2 regions of the Streptomyces sp. NPDC014801 genome follow, and region 2 is predicted to be linked to the other one. Evidence: riboswitches for the same ligand, from Rfam matches in the RefSeq annotation. Region 2 holds a riboswitch; the other holds the start of a gene.
What was found. A riboswitch is a leader RNA that binds a small molecule or an ion and turns the genes downstream of it on or off. The one in region 2 is predicted to bind cobalamin.
Positions count from the first base shown of each region.

Region 1: another riboswitch for cobalamin. It lies ahead of cobN (cobaltochelatase subunit CobN); the one in region 2 lies ahead of ACF1AL_RS12040 (cobalamin biosynthesis protein).

Region 1 covers NZ_JBIBXG010000024.1:15,817-23,160, forward strand. The annotation lists gene cobN (cobaltochelatase subunit CobN) at 1-2,283, opposite strand, end outside; cobalamin riboswitch at 2,315-2,469, opposite strand; gene ACF1AL_RS38320 (cobalamin biosynthesis protein CobG) at 2,514-3,785, shown strand; gene ACF1AL_RS38325 (precorrin-8X methylmutase) at 3,778-4,419, shown strand; gene ACF1AL_RS38330 (precorrin-2 C(20)-methyltransferase) at 4,416-5,903, shown strand; gene ACF1AL_RS38335 (HoxN/HupN/NixA family nickel/cobalt transporter) at 5,951-7,033, opposite strand; gene ACF1AL_RS38340 (cobalt-precorrin-6A reductase) at 7,147-7,344, opposite strand, start outside.
Region 2 covers NZ_JBIBXG010000004.1:577,860-585,203, reverse strand. The annotation lists gene ACF1AL_RS12060 (alpha/beta hydrolase) at 1-450, opposite strand, end outside; gene ACF1AL_RS12055 (class II aldolase/adducin family protein) at 666-1,403, opposite strand; gene ACF1AL_RS12050 (inorganic phosphate transporter) at 1,657-2,964, shown strand; gene ACF1AL_RS12045 (hypothetical protein) at 2,999-3,220, shown strand; cobalamin riboswitch at 3,351-3,486, shown strand; gene ACF1AL_RS12040 (cobalamin biosynthesis protein) at 3,592-4,536, shown strand; gene ACF1AL_RS12035 (cobyric acid synthase) at 4,533-6,041, shown strand; gene cobN (cobaltochelatase subunit CobN) at 6,038-7,344, shown strand, end outside.

The DNA of each region.
Region 1 (7,344 bases), on a different contig from region 2:
GACCTCGCGGGCGGCGAACGCCAGGATGGCCGCGACCTGTTCGCCGTGTTCGGTGGGTATGGCGGCCGGGTCCCAGTCGGCGTCCTCCATGGCCTGCACCAATGCCCGTGCCGTCTCCTCCGCCTCGTCGGCCGTGGTGCGGGTCGCCGAGGACTCGTCGAGGCCGAGGGCCTCGCGCAGGCCGGGCAGGGTGGTGGTGCCGCCCCAGATCTGGCGGGCGCGGAGGATGGCGAGGACGAGGTTGACGCGGTCGGGGCCGGTGGGCGGGGTGCCGAGGGTGTGAAGGCCGTCGCGGATCTGGGCGTCCTTGACCTCGCAGAGCCAGCCGTCGACGTGGAGGAGGAAGTCGTCGAAGCCGTCGTCGTCGGGGCGGTCGTCCAGGCCGAGGTCGTGGTCGAGGCGGGCGGCCTGGATGAGGGTCCAGATCTGGGCGCGGATCGCGGGCAGCTTGGCCGGGTCCATCGCGGAGATCTGGGCGTACTCGTCGAGGAGTTGCTCCAGGCGGGCGATGTCGCCGTAGGAGTCGGCGCGGGCCATGGGCGGGACGAGGTGGTCGACGAGGGTGGCGTGGACGCGGCGCTTGGCCTGGGTGCCTTCGCCGGGGTCGTTGACCAGGAACGGGTAGATGAGCGGGAGGTCGCCGAGGGCGGCGTCGGGCCCGCAGGCGGCGGACAGGCCTGCGTTCTTGCCGGGCAGCCATTCGAGGTTGCCGTGCTTGCCGAGGTGGATCATCGCGTCCGCGCCGAAGCCGCCTTCGGACTGCGGGGCGGCGATCCAGCGGTAGGCGGCCAGGTAGTGGTGGGAGGGCGGGAGGTCGGGGTCGTGGTGGATGGCGATGGGGTTCTCGCCGAAGCCGCGCGGGGGCTGGATGAGGATCAGCAGGTTGCCGTAGTGCAGGGCGGCGAGGACGATGTCGCCGTCCTTGTTGCGGCTGTGGTCGACGAACATCTCACCGGGTGCCGGCCCCCAGTGTTCTTCGACGGCTGTCCGCAGGTCCTTGGGCAGGGTGGCGAACCAGCGGCGGTAGTCGGCGGCCGGGATCCGCACCGGGTTGCGGGCCAGCTGCTCTTCGGTGAGCCAGTCCTGGTCGTGTCCGCCCGTCTCGATGAGCGCGCGGATCAGTTCGTCGCCGTCACCGGAGGCTAGCCCGGGGATGTCCTCGGCGCCGAAGTGGTAGCCCTCCTCATGAAGACGCCTGAGCAGGGCGACGGCGCTGGCCGGGGTGTCCAGTCCGACCGCGTTGCCGATCCGGGAGTGCTTGGTCGGGTACGCGGACAGGACGAGCGCCAGGCGCTTGTCGGCGGCCGGGATGTGCCTGAGGCGTGCGTGGCGTACGGCGATCCCGGCGACGCGGGCGGCGCGCTCGGGGTCGGCGACGTAGGCCGGGAGGCCGTCGGCGTCGATCTCCTTGAAGGAGAACGGCACCGTGATCAGGCGGCCGTCGAACTCGGGGACGGCGATCTGGCTGGCCGCGTCGAGCGGGGAGACGCCCTCGTCGTTGGCCTCCCATGTGGAGCGCGAGCCGGTCAGGCACAGGGCCTGGAGGATGGGCACGTCGAGGGCGGTGAGGGCGCCCGCGTCCCAGGACTCGTCGTCGCCGCCGGCCGACGCCTCGGCGGGTTTGGTGCCGCCGGCGGCCAGCACCGTGGTGACGATGGCGTCGGCGGCGCGCAGTTCGTCGATCAGGTCCGGCTCGGGGGCGCGCAGGGAGGCGACGTAGAGCGGCAGCGGCCTGCCCCCGGCCTCCTCGATCGCGTCGCACAGGGCGTGCACGAAGGCGGTGTTGCCGCTCATGTGGTGGGCGCGGTAGTAGAGCACCGCGATTTTGGGGGCGCCCGGGTCTGCCGGGGCCGGCCGCTCCAGCGGGCCCCAGGTGGGGGCCGGTGCCGGCGGATCGAAGCCGTGGCCGGTAAGCAGGACCGTGTCCGACAGGAAACGGGCGAGCTGCTCCAGGTTGGCCGGGCCTCCGTGCGCGAGATAGGCGTGGGCGTCGGCCGCGATACCGACGGGGACGGTGGAGGCGGCCATCAGCTGGGCGTCGGGAGCCTGTTCGCCGGTGAGGACGACAACGGGCCGGCCGTCGGCCAGCAGCAGGTCGAGCCCGTCTTGCCAGGCGCGCAGTCCGCCCAGGAGGCGGACGACGACCAGGCCTACGCCGTCCAGGAGGGCGGGGAGTTCGTCCAGGTCGAGGCGGGCCGGGTTGGCGAAGCGGTATGCGACCGGGCCGTCGGCCGCTCGGGCGCTGAGCAGGTCGGTGTCGGACGTCGACAGCAGGAGGATCATGCGGCGTCTGGCCTTCCTCGGGGTCCGCGCCCCGGGTGGTGTCGGACGGCGGGAGTTCCTGGCTCACCCGTCCATGGAGGTGGCGGGTTCACAGTGGCGGGACCGCGCCGGATTTGCACCGGGCTTCCTCCCCTGTCGCCGTCTTGGCGAGGTGGACCGGATGATCCACCGAGGAGCATAGTAAGGGGCACCACACCAGTGCGGGGCATACCTTCGGTCTGATCATCGGTATGCTCGCCGCCATGTCTACGGCACCCGTACCTCCGTCGCCCGAGGCCGCAGCGGCCTTCCGGGACCGCGGTGACGCCTGCCCGGGGGCGCTGCGTCTGCATGCCGCGGGGGACGGTGCGCTGGCCCGAGTGCGCGTTCCCGGTGGGGTGTTGAGCGTCGATCAGGCTCGGGCTCTCGGGCAGGCGGCACTCGAGTTGGGGGACGGCGAGCTGCACCTGACCTCTCGGGGCAACGTGCAGTTGCGGGGGCTCGCCGGCGGGTGCGGTGGGGAACTGGCGAACCGGCTCACCGCGACGGGGTTGCTGCCCTCTGCGCGGCACGAGCGGATCCGCAACATCGTCGCCTCCCCCCTGTCCGGACTGGACGCAGACGGGCACACCGACGTACGTCCCTGGCTGCGGAAGCTGGACGCTCTGCTGTGCGCGAGCGACACCGCGACGGGCCTGTCGGGGCGTTTCCTCTTCGCCCTCGACGACGGGCGGGGGGACGTCGCCGGCCTCGACGCGGACGTGACGGTGCGCGCGGCACCGGACGGGAACGCCTGGATGCGCATCGGCTCCTGCGGCCGCCTTGCCCGCGTCAGCGCCGACGAGGCACCCGCGGCGGCACTCCTCGCCGCAGAAGCCTTCCTCAAGGCGAGCCGCGGACAGGCGTGGCGGGTGGCCGAACTCCCGGACCGGGGAGACGGCCTGGCCGCCGAGGTGGTGCGCTGGACGCCTGCCGCGAGTTCTGTGGTCGCACCGTGGCCCGTCGGAGCACAGCCACGGCCTGGCGCGATCGCGCATTCGGGGGGTGTGTCCGTCCTCGCCCCGCTGGGCCGCGTCAGTGCCGTCCAGTGGGCGGAGTTGACGGCCGCCGCGTCGCACGAGCTGCGGCTGACGCCCTGGCGGGGCGTCGTGCTGCCCGCGACCCCGGCCAAGCGGCTCACCGATCTGGCCGCCACAGGACTGATCACCGATCCGGCGTCTGCCTGGCTGCGGGTCGGTGCCTGCATCGGGCGGCCGGGGTGCGCCAAGTCGCGAGCGGATGTCAGGGCGGACGCGGTGGGAGCCCTCGGCGCGAGCGGCAGCCTCCCGGTCTACCTCTCCGGCTGCGAGCGGCGCTGCGGCCGGCCGCTCGGCGACCACGTCGACGCCGTCGCCACCGGGGACGGCGGCTACCGGATCACCGCCGTACGAGGCGGACGTGAGGGCACCGCCCGCACCATCGACGATCCCTCGCAGCTCGCTGCCGCCCTGGCTGCGGCGAGCACGGACCCCACGGATGACTAGGAGCACGGTGTTCGAGTACGAGAAGGACGGCGCGGCCATCTACCGCCAGTCCTTTGCCACCATTCGCGCGGAGGCGGACCTCGCGGGTCTGCCCGCTGACGTCTCGCAGGTCGCGGTCCGGATGATCCACGCCTGCGGGATGGTCGACCTGGTCCGGGACCTGGCGTACACGCCGGGTGTGGTGGCCCGGGCCCGCGAGGCGCTGCGCGCGGGCGCGCCCGTCTTCTGCGACGTGCAGATGGTGGCCAGCGGTGTGACCCGCAAGCGGCTCCCGGCCGGCAACGACGTGCTCTGCACGCTGTCCGACCCGTCCGTGGCGGACCTCGCGCGCAAGCTGGGGACCACGCGCAGCGCCGCCACCCTGGAACTGTGGCGCGACCGGCTGGAGGGCGCGGTGGTCGCCGTCGGCAACGCGCCCACCGCGCTTTTCCGCCTGCTGGAGATGATCGAGGATGGCGCGCCGCGGCCGGCCGCTGTCATCGGTGTACCTGTGGGGTTTGTGGGCGCCGCCGAGTCCAAGGACGCCCTCGCGCACCACCCCTCGGGTCTCGAGCACCTGGTGGTCCGTGGCCGCCGGGGTGGCAGCGCCATCGCGGCGGCGGCCCTCAACGCGATCGCGAGTGAGGAAGAGTGAGCGGCAAGCTGTACGGGGTGGGGCTGGGCCCCGGTGACCCGTCGCTGATGACGGTGCGGGCGGTGGAGGTCATCGCCGAGGCGGACGTGATCGCCTATCACAGTGCCCGCCACGGCCGGTCGATCGCGCGGTCGATCGCCGCCGGGCACATCCGCGAGGACCATATCGAGGAGCGGCTGGTCTACCCGGTCACGACCGAGACCACCGACCACCCCGGCGGCTACCGGGGCGCGATGGAGGAGTTCTACGCCGAGGCATCGGCGCGCCTTGCCGCCCATCTGGACGCCGGCCGTACGGTCGCCGTGCTCGCCGAGGGCGACCCGCTGTTCTACGGCTCCTACATGCACATGCACAAGCGGCTCGCCGGCCGGTACGACACCGAGGTGATCCCGGGTGTGACGTCGGTGAGCGCGGCGGCTGCCCGGCTGGGGGCCCCGCTGGCGGAGGGCGAGGAGGTGCTGACGATCCTGCCGGGCACGCTGCCCGAGGAGGAACTGACGGCCCGCCTCGCCTCGACGGATGCCGCCGTCGTCATGAAGCTGGGGCGGACCTTTCCCAAGGTGCGCCGGGCGCTGGAGAGTTCGGGGAAGCTGGGACAGGCCCGCTACGTGGAGCGGGCCACCATGGCCGGGGAACGCCTGGCCGGGTTCGCCGACGTCGAGGCGGAGTCGGTGCCGTACTTCTCGGTCGCGGTGCTGCCCAGCCAGGTCGACGCCGAGCCGGCCGTGCGCGAACAGGGTGAGGTCGTGGTGGTGGGCACCGGTCCCGCGGGGCCGCTGTGGCTGACGCCCGAGTCGCGGGGCGCGCTGGCCGCCGCCGACGACCTGGTCGGCTACACGACGTACCTGGATCGCGTACCCGTACGTGAGGGCCAGCGCCGCCACGGGTCGGACAACCGCGTGGAGGCCGAGCGCGCCGAGTTCGCGCTCCAGCTCGCCCAGCGGGGGCGGCGGGTGGCCGTGGTCTCCGGCGGCGACCCGGGCGTCTTCGCCATGGCCACCGCCGTCCTGGAGGTGGCCTCGCAGGAGGAGTACCACGGTGTGCGGGTGCGGGTGCTGCCCGGGGTGACCGCCGCCAATGCCGCCGCGGCCCGTGCGGGTGCGCCCCTCGGTCACGACTACGCCACCATCTCCCTGTCCGACCGGCTCAAGCCGTGGGAGGTCATCGCCGAGCGGCTGCGTGCGGCCGCTTCGGCAGACCTGGTGCTGGCCCTGTACAACCCGGGGTCGCGCAGTCGTACCTGGCAGGTGGCCAAGGCCCGTGAGCTGCTGTTGGAGCACCGGGCGCCGGACACTGTGGTGGTGGTCGCACGGGACGTGGGTGGCTCGGGTGAGCAGGTGCGTGTCGTGCGGCTGGCCGAGCTCGATCCGGGCGAGGTCGACATGCGCACGATCCTGCTGGTCGGCTCCTCGCAGACGCGTGTGGTGCGGCGGGCGGGCGGTGAGGAGATCGTCTGGACTCCCCGCCGCTATCCGCAGGCGTGAGGACGGCGGTGGCGCCGCCCTGGTGCGGGGCGGCGCCGCGGGCGGCCCTACTCGGCGGCCGGCTCCGCTTCGGCGGGCCGGGCCAGGCCCGCCGTCCACTTCTCCTCGATCCGGCCGACCTTCCACACCAGCAGGGCCACGGCCCAGGTGGCGAAGAACAGGGCCACGATGACGTAGCCGATGACGTTGAGGTCCAGGCCGGAGATCCAGTCCCAGAACGGGCCGTGCAGATGCCCCTTCTCGGCGACCAGGCCGAGGAGTTCCACGGTGCCGATGATGAGGGCCACGGCGACGGACAGGCCGGTGATGGTGAGGTTGTAGTAGACCTTGCGGACCGGCTTGGAGAACGCCCAGCCGTAGGCGAAGTTTATGAACGAGCCGTCGACGGTGTCCAGCAGCGACATGCCGGCGGCGAACAGGACGGGCAGGCACAGGATCGCGTACCAGGGCAGTCCGGAGGCGGCGCCCGACCCGGCGAGGACGAGGAGGGCGATCTCGGTCGCCGTGTCGAAGCCGAGGCCGAACAGCAGGCCCAGAGGGTACATCTGCCACGGCTTGGTGATCGACTTCATGACGCGGCCGAGGAGCCGGTTCATGAAGCCGCGGTTGTTGAGCTGCTCCTCCAGGGCGGCCTCGTCGAAGCGGCCGGAGCGCATCTCGCGGAACACTCTCCAGATTCCCGCCATGATCACCAGGTTGATGATCGCGATGACGTAGAGGAACGTCCCCGAGACGGTCGTGCCGATCCAGCCGGTGATGCTGTGCAGCGTGGAGTTGTCGTTTTCCACGGGAGCGGCCAGCGACTTGACGCCGAGGGAGAGCAGGAAGGCGAGGGCGAAGACGATGCTGGAGTGGCCGAGGGAGAACCAGAAGCCGACCGACAGCGGGCGTTGTCCCTCGTTCATGAGCTTGCGGGTGGTGTTGTCGATCGCGGCGACGTGGTCGGCGTCGAAGGCGTGCCGCATACCGAGGGTGTACGCGGTGATGCCGATGCCGACGCCGAAGGTCTTGGTGCCCAGGCTGTAGTGCTCGGGAGCGACGATCGCGACCAGCGTGAACCAGCCGATGACGTGCAGCGCAAGGATGAAGGCGGCCATGCCGCCGACGCTCGCCCACTCCTTGCGGGTCATGGACGTGCGGATGCGGTGCCAGCTCGACGGACGATTGTTTTCAGCCACACCCTCCAGCTTGCTGCGAGCGATGTGCAGGTACAAGAGATTGGCGGCAAAGCCCGGGTCAGCATTCAGCCATCGCCGGGAAAACCGCGCGCCTGGGTCCGTTCGCTGATCCAGCGGACGGCCTCCTCCGGCTCGGCCACGACCGGCACCCCGTCGGGCATGGCCGGCCGGCGCACCAGGACCACCGGCAGGCCCGCCTCACGGGCGGCGGTGAGCTTGGGCGCGGTGGCCGCTCCCCCGCTGTCCTTGGTCACCACGACATC
Region 2 (7,344 bases):
CACGAACCACGCGGGCAGCGCGCCCAGCTCGCCGGGCACGTCCACGTCGGCGTGGTCCAGGCCCAGCGCGGCGCGCGGGTCGCCGACGTGGACGTTGGGGGTGAGCCACACCTTGTCGCCGGGTTCGAGGGTGCCGTGCGTGACGCGTTCGAGACGGCGTACGACGGTGTCGGCGGGGTGGTCGGCGGAGTCCAGGACCTGGCCGACCACCGCGTGGCTGCCGTCGCCGGCGAGCCCGTAGGTGCCCGGGCGCAGGGCCGCCAGGTCGCGGGTGAGCGTGATCTGGCCGGCGGCCGTGCCGTGCACGGTGAGCCGGGGCTCCGTGGGCAGCGGACGGCCCGGCGGCGCCTTGAGCGCTGCGTCGCTGGCGAGTCGGCCGGCGGCCACGGCGGCGGCCCCGGCGCCCATCACGGCGGTGACGGCAGCGGCCGTCGCTTTGACAGTGCGCACGACATCCAGTTTCCCGGCGAGCCCCACCTCAAGCCACCGGAAGCGACACCCGGAGTGACCGGCCCGACCGAAACGCCCCCCACGCCCCGAGGGTCCAGTCACGACCGACGGGACGACACCCCGCTCAGGGGCGCGGGGAACCGCGCGACCAGCCCCCACACGCCCGCACCGGCACCCGCACCCCCAGGGCACCCGCAGCTCACCGCCCCGCCCCCTCACCCCCGCTGCCCATACCCCCGCAGCCGTTCCGTCACCTCGGCCAGGTCCGCCTCCGTCAGGAGGGTCGGGGTGCGGTCCGGGACCGACGAGGCCGTCAGCCACAGGCGGCACATCCACTCCAGCTGGGCCGTGCGGTCGTAGGCCTGGTCGAGGCCGGCGCCGTAGGTGATCGTCCCGTGGTTCTGCAGCAGGCAGCCCGTGCGGCCGGCCAGGGCGTCCAGCATGTGGCGGGCCAGTTCCTCCGTGCCGTACGTCGCGTACGGGGCGACCCGGACGGGGCCGCCGAGGGCCGCGGCCATGTAGTGGACGAGCGGCAGCTCGGAGACCAGCGTGGAGACGGCGGTCGCGTGCACCGCGTGCGTGTGCACGACGGCCCCCGCGTCGGTGGTGCGGTATACGGCGAGGTGCATCGGCAGCTCGCTCGTCGGCACCAGCGAGCCGCGCACCTGACGGCCGTCGAGATCGACCGCCGTCAGGTCCTGCGGCCGCAGCCGGTCGTAGGGCACGCCCGACGGGGTGACCAGCACCAGGTCGCCGACGCGCACCGAGACGTTGCCGGACGTGCCGACGACCAGCCCGTCGGCCACGGTCCGGCGCGCCGTCGCGACCAGCTCCGCCCAGGCCGCCGCTTCGTCCTCACCACCGGGAACGACCGGCTCCGGTCCCGTCCCGCTCCCGCCCTCCGCGCGGGCCCCCGGCCCGTCCCCCGCCGTCCACCGCTGCTTCGCCGACATGCCGCGATCCTGCCAGGGGCGCCCCGCCCGGGCATGTCCCCCGGCGCAGTGACCGGAATCTCATCCACGCCGCCCCGGGCCACCGGAACGAGCGGCGCGAGCCGCGGGGCCCGTGTGCCGTACGGGCCGTCGGCGGCGAGCGGAGCGGCACCCCCCTCTTTCCGACATCGGGACGCCCGGCCCAGTTCACCTTCCGTTCACCCGGGTTACCTACGTTCGGCTCGCCAATGACTTCGAACGAATGCCTGGGTAAATGGAAAGCTTCTCGCTGATCCTCGCGATTGTGGTCGTCACCGCACTCGCGTTCGATTTCACGAACGGTTTCCACGACACCGCCAACGCGATGGCCACCACCATCTCGACCGGCGCGCTGCGGCCCAAGATCGCCGTGGCCATGTCCGCCGCCCTCAACCTTGTGGGCGCCTTCCTCTCCGTGGAGGTCGCCAACACGATCTCCAAGGGTCTCGTCGACGAGAGCGGCATCCGTCCCGAGGTCATCTTCGCCGCCCTGGTCGGCGCGATCCTCTGGAACCTGCTGACCTGGCTCGTGGGCCTGCCCTCCAGCTCCTCCCACGCCCTGATGGGCGGTCTGATCGGCGCCACCGTCGCCTCCGCCGGCTTCGGCGCGGTCCACGGCGACGTGCTCGTGACCAAGGTGCTGCTGCCCGCGGTGGCCGCCCCGATCGTCGCCGGGCTCGCCGCGATGGCCGCCACGCGGCTGTCGTACACGATCGGCAAGAAGGCCGACGGCAAGGCCGCCGAGAAGGGCTACCGGGCCGGCCAGATCGCCTCCGCGGGCCTGGTCTCCCTCGCCCACGGCACCAACGACGCGCAGAAGACGATGGGCGTCATCACCCTGGCCCTGGTCGCCGGCGGCGCCGTCGCGCCCGACTCCGACCCTCCCACCTGGGTGATCCTCTCCGCCGGCCTGGCCATCGCGCTCGGCACCTACATCGGCGGCTGGCGCATCATCCGCACCATGGGCAAGGGCCTGACGGACATGCAGCCGCAGCAGGGCTTCGCCGCCCAGACCAGCGCGGCCACCGCCATCCTCGCCTCCTCCCACCTCGGCTTCTCGCTGTCCACCACGCACGTCGTCTCCGGCTCCGTGATGGGCGCGGGCCTGGGCCGCAAGGGCGGCGTGGTGCGCTGGTCGACCGCGACCCGGATGTTCGTCGCCTGGGCGCTGACCCTGCCGGCCGCCGCCCTGGTCGGCGCGCTCGCCGAGTACGTCACCGGCCTCGGTGACTGGGGCACCGCGCTGGTCGCCGTCTTCCTGGTGGCCTCCAGCTTCGCCATCTGGCGGATCTCCCGCCGCGAGGTCGTCGACCACACCAACGTCAACGCCGCCGACCCCGCCACGGAGGAGCCGGCCGGCGTGGTGACCACCGCGATCGCCGCCGTGACCCCGCCCCCGGCCGCCGGCCTGGCCGCCGTGGGCGACCCGGCGGCCTCGGTCCCGGCCACCCCCGAGGACCTGACGGCCACCATCCCGGCCCCCGCGGCCGCGGAGCCGGCGGCCACCGCCACGCCCGCCGCGAACCCGGCCCCGGCCGCCTGACGGCCGCTCACGGGAACGAAGGAAGAGAAGCAGCATGAAGATCGACTGGGCGGCCCTCGGCTCCGTCTTCGGTGTCAGCCTCGCGGTCACCGTCGGCCTGGTGACCCTGTTCACCCTCGGCATCATGGGCCTCTCCCGCCGTGAGCGGGTCCAGGCCCAGGGCGGCTCGGCCGCCCTCGCGGTCACCGGCGCGTACGTCTGCTTCGCCGCGTGCGCGGCGGCGGTGGCGTACGGGATCCATCTGATCGTCGCCTGACCTCACGCATCGGCGGACGCGGGGTGCCCCACCGGCACCCCGCGTTCGCGTGTGACCTGGCAGGTCCCCTCCGTGTGGGCCTGCCCACACTCCTCCACCCCAGGTCAAGGGCAAGTTGACGGCCCTCGAACAGCCGTGGTGGACTGCCGGGGCCAAGTTGCGGCGGCAGGAGAGGAAGCCGGTGGAAGTCCGGCGCGGTCCCGCCACTGTCACCGGGGTGCGAACCCCGGGAGCCAGGAACTCTCACCGCCGATCTCCTTCGAACCAGGGCGCGGACACCCTGAGTGAGGACATGACGCCATGCGCGGCTGCCGGTCGAGGACCAGGCCCACCCTTCCCGCTCCGCTCGACCCCGCGGTCGGCTGAGCCCGATGCGAGCCGAACGCGTCTTCGCGTACGGCGCCGCCGCCGGCCTCCTCGGCGACCTCCTCCTCGGTGACCCGCGGCGCGGGCACCCGGTCGCCGTGTTCGGACGGGCCGCGGCCGCCGTCGAACGCGCCCTGTGGCGCGACCACCGCGGCTGGGGCGCCCTGCACACCGCCGTCTGCGCGGGCGGCGCCGTCGCCCTCGGGGCCGCCGCCACCCGTGCCGTCCGCCGCTCCCCCGCCGCCTCCGTGGCGCTGACCGCGGCCGCCACCTGGTCCGTCGTCGGCGGGACCTCCCTCGCCCGCGAGGCCCGCGCCATCGGCCGGGCCCTGGACGCCGGTGACGTCGAGGCCGCCCGCGCCCGCCTGCCCCACCTGTGCGGACGCGACCCGCAGGCCCTGGACGCCGACGGCATCGCACGGGCGGTCGTGGAGTCCGTCGCCGAGAACACCTCCGACGCCGTCGTGGGCGCCCTGGTGTGGGGCGCGCTCGCCGGGGTGCCGGGACTGCTGGGCTTCCGCGCGGTGAACACCCTGGACGCGATGGTGGGTCACAAGTCGCCCCGCCACCTGCGCTTCGGCTGGGCCTCGGCGCGCCTGGACGACCTCGCTGGCTGGCCGGGCGCGCGGCTGACCGCCGCCCTCGCCGCGGCCGCGGGGCCCGACCCGCGCGGCGCCCTGCGGGCCTGGAAGGCGGACGCCGGCCGGCACCCGAGCCCCAACGCCGGGCCCGTGGAGGCCTCCTTCGCGGGCGCCCTCGGCGTACGGCTCGGCGGCACCCTCTCCTACGGCGGCCGGGTCGAGCACCGGCCCGTCCTGAACGGGGCGACGGGACGCGCCGTCGCCGTGACCGACATCGACCGGGCGGTACGGCTGTCCCGCCGGGTCGGCTGGCTCGCGCTCGGCGTGGGAGTGGCCGGGCGTCTGGTAGCGAAGGGGCGGAAGAAATGAACGGTGGTCTCCTCGTCGCCGGCACCACCTCCGACGCCGGCAAGAGCGTCGTGACCGCCGGGATCTGCCGGTGGCTGGTGCGGCAGGGCGTGAAGGTGGCGCCCTTCAAGGCGCAGAACATGTCGCTGAACTCCTTCGTCACACGGGAGGGCGCCGAGATCGGGCGGGCGCAGGCCATGCAGGCCCAGGCGTGCCGGATCGAGCCGACCGCGCTGATGAACCCGGTGCTGCTCAAGCCCGGTGGTGAACAGAGCAGCCAGGTGGTGCTGCTGGGCAAGCCGGTGGGCGAGCTGAGCGCACGCGGCTACCACGGCGGACGCCAGCAGAAGCTGCTGGGCACGGTGCTGGACTGCCTGGCCGAGTTGCGGGGCACGTATGACGCGGTGATCTGCGAGGGGGCGGGGTCGCCGGCCGAGATCAACCTGCGCCGGACCGACATCGTGAACATGGGCATCGCGCGGGGCGCGCGACTGCCCGTGCTCGTCGTCGGCGACATCGACCGCGGGGGCGTGTTCGCGTCCTTCTTCGGCACCGTCGCGCTGCTCTCCCGCGAGGACCAGGAGCTGGTCGCCGGGTTCCTGGTGAACAAGTTCCGCGGTGACGTCTCCCTGCTGGAGCCGGGCCTGGACATGCTCCACGGCCTCACCGGGCGGCGGACGTACGGCGTGCTGCCCTTCCGGCACGGGCTCGGCATCGACGAGGAGGACGGGCTGCGGGTGTCCCTGCGCGGCACGGTCCGCGAGTCGAACGTCTCCCCGCCGGTCGGCGAGGACGTGCTGCGGGTCGCCGTCTGCGCGATCCCGCTGATGTCCAATTTCACCGACGTGGACGCGCTCGCCGCCGAACCCGGCGTGGTCGTGCGGTTCGTGGACCGGCCGGAGGAACTGGCCGACGCGGACCTGGTGGTGATCCCGGGGACGCGCGGCACGGTCCGCGCGCTGGAGTGGCTGCGCGAGCGCGGCCTGGCGGACGCGCTGGTCCGCAGGGCGGCCGAGGGGCGGCCGGTCCTCGGCGTCTGCGGCGGCTTCCAGATCCTCGGCGAGCACATCGAGGACGAGGTGGAGAGCCGGCGCGGGCACGTCGACGGGCTCGGCATCCTGCCCGTGCGGGTGCGCTTCGCCCGCGAGAAGACCCTCACCCGGCCCTCCGGGGAAGCCCTCGGCGAACCCGTCGAGGGCTACGAGATCCATCACGGCGTGGCCACCGTCGGCGGGGGCGAACCCTTCCTGGACGGCTGCCGGGTCGGCCAGACCTGGGGCACGCACTGGCACGGCTCGCTGGAGTCCGACGGCTTCCGCCGCGCCTTCCTGCGCGAGGTGGCCGCCGCCGCGGGCCGCCGCTTCGTGCCGGCCCCCGGCACCTCGTTCGCCGCGCTGCGCGAGGAGCAGCTCGACCGGCTCGGCGACCTGATCGAACAGCACGCGGACACGGACGCGCTGTGGCGGCTCATCGAGTCGGGCGCGCCGCAAGGACTGCCTTTCATTCCACCGGGAGCGCCCGCATGAGCACAGTGTTGTTGTTGTCGACCGCCGACACGGATCTGCTGGCGGCCCGGGCGTCCGGTGCGGACTACCGCATCGGCAACCCGACCCGGGTGGACGTCGCCGGGGAGCTGCCGCGCCTGCTGGAGGGCGCGGACCTCGCCGTCGTACGGCTGCTGGGCGGCAAGCGGGCCTGGGAGGAGGGGCTCGCCGCGCTGAAGGCGTCCGGGATCCCGACCGTGCTGCTGGGCGGCGAGTCCGTGCCGGACGCGGAGCTGATGGCCGAGTCGAGCGTGCCGGCGGGCGTCGTCGCGGAGGCGTTGCGGTACCTGGTCGAGGGCGGCCCGGCGAACCTGCTGGAGCTGTCGCGGTTCCTGTCGGACACCGTACTGCTGACCGGTGAGGGCTTCGACGAGCCGCGCAAGATGCCGGAGTTCGGCGTGCACGGCTCCTACCCGGTCCAGGAGGGCCGCCCGACGGTCGGCGTGCTCTTCTACCGCGCCCACGAGCTGAGCGGCAACACCGCCTTCGTGGACACCCTGTGCGAGGCGATCGAGGCGCAGGGCGCCAACGCGCTGCCCGTGTACTGCGGTTCGCTGCGCGGCGCCGACCCCGCCCTGTACGAGCTGCTCGGGCGGGCCGACGCGCTCGTCGCCACGGTGCTCGCGGCCGGCGGCACGCACGCCTCGCAGGCGTCCGCGGGCGGCGACGAGGAGTCCTGGGACATCGGGGCGCTCGCCGACCTGAACGTGCCCGTGCTGCAGGGACTGTGCCTGACCTCGTCGCGCAGCGCCTGGGAGGAGTCCGACGCCGCCCTGTCCCCCATGGACGCGGCGATGCAGGTCGCGATCCCCGAGTTCGACGGCCGGCTCGTCACCGTGCCGTTCTCCTTCAAGGAGCAGGGCCCGGACGAGGTCCCGGTGTACGTCGCCGACCCGGAGCGGGCCGCGCGCGTGGCCGGGATCGCGGTGCGGCACGCCCGGCTCAAGCACAAGCCGAACGCCGAGAAGAAGATCGCCCTGGTCTTCACCGCCTACCCGACCAAGCACTCCCGCGTCGGCAACGCCGTCGGCCTGGACACGCCAGCCTCGGCGGTGCGCGTGCTGGACGCGCTGCGCGACGCCGGGTACGTCGTCGAGGGCCACCCCGACAACGGCGACGAGCTGATCCACCGGCTGATCGAGGCCGGCGGGCACGACGTGGAGTGGCTGACGGAGGAGCAGCTGGCCGCCGCGCCCGCGCGGGTGCCGCTCGCCGACTACCGGGCGTGGTTCGAGAAGCTGGACCCGGAGCTGCGGGAGGCGATGACCGAGGCGTGGGGCGAGCC